Regions from separate parts of the Shouchella phoenicis genome, predicted to be linked through region 2. Evidence: a T-box and tRNA genes for the amino acid it is inferred to sense, from the RefSeq annotation. Region 2 holds a T-box; the other holds one or more tRNA genes.

Region 1 (2,454 bases), 2.4 Mb from region 2:
AGTTTCTTTGTCGCATCACAGCTTTTGCCACCTGCCATATCCGTGTTTTTACTCATATTAGGGAGTGCAATAAGCAATAAAACGGAGATAATCATTAACACAACGAGCATTTCAATTAACGTGAAGCCATCATCTTTCTTTAAGCGCTTTATCATATATCACCTCATAAAAACAGATTGAATGTTCCTGAACCTCCTTTCTTTATGTGTCTCTTCTTTATTTGACAAATCCTTACAAACTCCTGCTAAATTTGACTAGTTTTTGAAATTTCTTGGCTCTTTTTTTCTCATCAATCTTTTTGGTATAATAGAGGGAATATGGATGAAAGGATATTGACTGTGAAATCAATCTTATTAGGCATCATACGTTTTTATCGTAAATACATTTCCTCTGTACTCCCACCAAGATGTCGCTTTTATCCGACTTGCTCTCAGTATGGTCTAACAGCGATTGAACAGCATGGAGCGATAAAAGGGAGTTATTTAACCATTAAACGCATTTTAAAGTGTCATCCCTTTCACCCAGGTGGCTTTGACCACGTGCCAGAGGGAAAAAAGAAAGAACACACGCATCAATAATGGAGTTTTATTAATATCATAGCTGGATGCAAAAAAACAATGGAGAAAATCTCCATTGTTTTAACATATTCGCTTTATGCGGGTGAAGGGACTTGAACCCCCACGTCATAAGACACTAGATCCTAAGTCTAGCGCGTCTGCCAATTCCGCCACACCCGCGATTTCTGGCGGAGAAGGAGGGATTTGAACCCTCGCGCCGCTTACACGACCTACACCCTTAGCAGGGGCGCCCCTTCAGCCACTTGGGTACTTCTCCGTAATATATAGGGATGGGCCTGAGTGGACTCGAACCACCGACCTCACGCTTATCAGGCGTGCGCTCTAACCAGCTGAGCTACAGGCCCCTTTTTTCACAAAATAAAAAAGCGGGTGATGAGAATCGAACTCACATCATCAGCTTGGAAGGCTGAGGTTTTACCACTAAACTACACCCGCATGGTAAAAAATAAAATCTTATCAACATATTCATCTAAAACGATATGAACTAATTATAACATTTAACTCTCTTTATTTCAACTAAAGAGCGGAAGACGAGATTCGAACTCGCGACCCCCACCTTGGCAAGGTGGTGTTCTACCACTGAACTACTTCCGCATATAAATGGCTGGGCTACCTGGGATCGAACCAGGGAATGACGGAATCAAAATCCGTTGCCTTACCGCTTGGCTATAGCCCAAAGTTTGGTTGCGGGGGGCGGATTTGAACCACCGACCTTCGGGTTATGAGCCCGACGAGCTACCAGACTGCTCCACCCCGCGTCGTTATAAAGTATTCAGATGATGCTTATTCAATGATGTCCAACATCTTCCTCTTCTCGTCTTTCAGAGAAGTAATTGCTGAAGAGTAAATATGGCGGAGGAAGAGGGATTCGAACCCCCGCGGGCTTTGACACCCCTGTCGGTTTTCAAGACCGATCCCTTCAGCCGAACTTGGGTATTCCTCCGTATAAAGTGGAGCCTAGCGGGATCGAACCGCTGACCTCCTGCGTGCAAAGCAGGCGCTCTCCCAGCTGAGCTAAGGCCCCATGAATTTGTTTATGTATGTCGTCAAAAGCGATTACCTCAGCGACATTTAATAATATATCATAGCTTTTATAAAAGCACAAGTGTTTTTATAAACTTTTTTTCTGGAAAAATCATTTATGGTCTTATTCTACCGATTAATTTGATCTCATGCAAGTTCTGCTTACATGAGATCAAACATTTCATACATAGGAAGCATAATCATTAAAAATAAGAAAAAGATAAAACACCCTATAAAAAGAAACAAAATCGGCTGAATCATTTGCAACAACTTCTCCAACCTTCGATCTAACTCTTCAATAATCCATTCGCTAAAAAATTGTAAATCTAGCGCTAGTTTAGCCGTTCGACTACCGTTCTCGACCACGATTGGAAGTTCACTTAAATAATAAGGTTGATGTCGAAGATATGAAGCTAAACTATCGCCTTGCTTTAAACTCTGATTCATTTTTTGAGCTTCATCTTTAAAAAAAGGCAAATACGATTGCTTTTCAAAAATATTTAAAGCTTCATGAATGGACATCCCTGTTTGCAGCAATTTCCCAAGCTGTAGAGAGAAATAAAATGTAATCACTTGCTTCATAACTGTTTGCGAAAGTTTCCACTTTAATAAAATGTGAACTTTTTCATGAGGGGTTAAATGTTTGATATAACGTTTGCTGCTCACGTATCCAATACACGCTATAAGCAAGAAGGCGATGCATACATAAGGAAGACTTTCTAGGAAAGAGAAGAAAACATGAATGAAACGCGGTGGGGATTGATTTAACGTAGAAAAAAGAGCTTGAAAATGCGGGACGATATAAAGATTTAAAATGAGCAAAGCCATTCCTACACCAAATGCTAATACGAGA
Region 2 (2,454 bases):
CAAGCGCCATTAACATGACAGGCCAATAAATCGTATGGAAACGTAAGATATCTTTTCCTACAAGATGAACATCTGCTGGCCAATGTTTTTGATAAAGTTCATCTTCAGACGTGCCATAACCAAGTGCTGTAATATAATTCGTCAGCGCATCAATCCATACATAAACAACGTGTTTTGGATTACTTGGTACCTTCACACCCCAAGTAAACGAGGTTCTTGATACGGCAAGATCTTGCAGACCCGGTTTTATAAAATTGTTTACCATTTCATTCTTTCTTGAAGCTGGCTGAATAAATTCAGGATTTTCTTCGTAGTACTTGAGCAATCGATCTGCATATTTACTCATTCTAAAGAAATAAGATTCCTCACGAACTTTTTCTACAGGATGACCGGAATCCGGACTTTTTCCTCCAATAATCGTGCCTTCTTGATCTTTAATTGGATCGATGAGCTCTCTTTCTCCATAAAAAGTCTCATCTGATACACAGTACCAACCTTCATATTCGCCTAAATAAATATCATCTTGAGCAAGAAGCTGATCAAAGATTTTTTCGACTACCTTTTTGTGGCGGTCTTCTGTTGTACGAATAAAATCATCATACGTTATGTCGAGTTTTTCCCAAAGTTCTTTAATTGGCTTTACCATTTCATCGGTATATTCTTGAGGTGAAATGTTTCTCTCAGCTGCTTTTTGTTCAATCTTTTGACCATGTTCGTCTGTACCTGTTAAATAACGCACGTCATAGCCACGAAGGCGCTTATAGCGAGCCATTGCATCTCCAGCTACAGTCGTATACGTATGTCCGATATGAAGCTTTCCACTTGGATAATAGATTGGCGTTGTAATGTAAAATGATGGTTTTGTCAAAATCCTCACCCTTTCGAATAAAATACAAAAAACCCTTCGTCCGCAATCGGGACGAAAGGTTATCTTACGTGGTACCACCCAAAATTCCCTTATCACGTGTGACAAGGCTTTAGACCAATAACGCTGGCAAACGTCACTCCCTTACCTTAGCTGGCTCGAAAATGAATTCTCCTGGACCATCTTCTAAAGGCATCCTTGACCGGCTTCCACCTAACCCGGCTCTCTAGTACAAGCATCTTCCTTTATACTCATCCATTCACAGAAACGTATATGGTTCATTCTTATCAAAAATATAGCGAATCATACATCGGATTGTCAAGTGCGATCGTAGAGTGTTGCAAAAGGTGTTTTTTGTTTTTTCAACGACCCGTCCTCACATAGTCGCTCTAATTCTTGCTTCCACTCTGACACATCCCAAGACTTGCCTGCTTTTTTATTCATTTGATCAAGCTTTTGCATCACATGCATTTCGGCTAAAGGGAGAAAATCATCAAGTGCTGCAATCAACTCTTCATTACTTACTTCATTCATTTGTTCAAGCTCATCGAATGGATTCATCGTGTGTGGGCTTGTTGAATGAGCAAGACGAATCCGAACCGCTACCGTACGACCAATAATAGCTGATGACAAAAACACATCACCTGACTGTAAATATGGGAGCCGCTTTCCTTCTTCAGCTGTTAAATCGGTTTCTTCTTTAATTGTTTGAATATCTGTACCACGAACCGTACGGAATACAAACTTGGAGTTCAATTGTGCCGTGATGGTTTCATCAAGTAACGTTGGCCGCTGTGTCGCAAAAATAAGAAACGTTCCATACTTTCTTCCTTCTTGTGCAATTTCTTTTAAAACCGATTTTGCCGGTGCTTCAAACCCTTTCGGTGCGAAATTATGTGCTTCATCTGTTACAACGACAAACGGTGGAAAGAATTCACTTTGTTGCTGTTGCAGTTTAGCATCTTTATAAGAACGCCTTTTAAAATAGAGTGTTCCAATGACATAACTTGCAAACACTTGGAGCAACCAAACAGCGCCTTGGATGACCACTAGCTTTCCATTATGAATACCGTGTTCAATGGCCCGAATGTTTTGTTGAAACAAACCTGCTTGATAAAGACGGTTGGCACGCCACTGAATACCTTTTACAGAAGAAGGAGGCAGGCTACCAAATTGATCGAGTAAACGTTTAAACTCACTGTATCGTTTAATCTCGTCTTTCGTCATCCCACCATCATGAAGCATACCGTCGATTTTCTGTTTCCCCATATCCAGTGCCTCAATTAAGTTAGCCACGCGATCACTAAATGATTGGTAGCTGTCTTTGCGCTTATGGACCGATTGAATGACGTTTACCATTGACTCCGTTAACTGCCCAGCAGCTCCAAGTAAACGTTCAACGTCTCTTGTTGTTAACGCCGAAAAATCAACGCCAACATCACGACCAATTTGCACAACTTCATAACGAGATGAATATGGAACATCCCCGCGATCGGCTTCCGTTTTACCTGTAAAATTCATTTCAAAATGTGGATCAAATACGAGCGATGGAATCTTTAACTTCATTAATTCCTCGAGCATCACGCGAA

Evidence for each region. The T-box of region 2 lies ahead of metG (methionine--tRNA ligase). A T-box ahead of a tRNA ligase gene usually reads a tRNA of that ligase, here a tRNA-Met.
Region 1: it has a tRNA-Met gene. The T-box ahead of metG (methionine--tRNA ligase) is inferred to sense a tRNA for this amino acid. The anticodon was not compared.

What each region holds. Positions count from the first base shown of each region.
Region 1 covers NZ_JBDFMQ010000001.1:2,393,761-2,396,214, forward strand. The annotation lists gene comGC (competence type IV pilus major pilin ComGC) at 1-155, opposite strand, end outside; gene yidD (membrane protein insertion efficiency factor YidD) at 339-578, shown strand; tRNA gene ABC361_RS12855 (tRNA-Leu) at 656-737, opposite strand; tRNA gene ABC361_RS12860 (tRNA-Ser) at 744-834, opposite strand; tRNA gene ABC361_RS12865 (tRNA-Ile) at 849-922, opposite strand; tRNA gene ABC361_RS12870 (tRNA-Gly) at 943-1,013, opposite strand; tRNA gene ABC361_RS12875 (tRNA-Gly) at 1,101-1,172, opposite strand; tRNA gene ABC361_RS12880 (tRNA-Gln) at 1,180-1,254, opposite strand; tRNA gene ABC361_RS12885 (tRNA-Met) at 1,260-1,336, opposite strand; tRNA gene ABC361_RS12890 (tRNA-Ser) at 1,429-1,521, opposite strand; tRNA gene ABC361_RS12895 (tRNA-Ala) at 1,530-1,602, opposite strand; gene comGB (competence type IV pilus assembly protein ComGB) at 1,764-2,454, opposite strand, start outside.
Region 2 covers NZ_JBDFMQ010000001.1:15,394-17,847, reverse strand. The annotation lists gene metG (methionine--tRNA ligase) at 1-868, opposite strand, end outside; T-box leader at 913-1,137, opposite strand; gene ABC361_RS00085 (ATP-binding protein) at 1,184-2,454, opposite strand, start outside.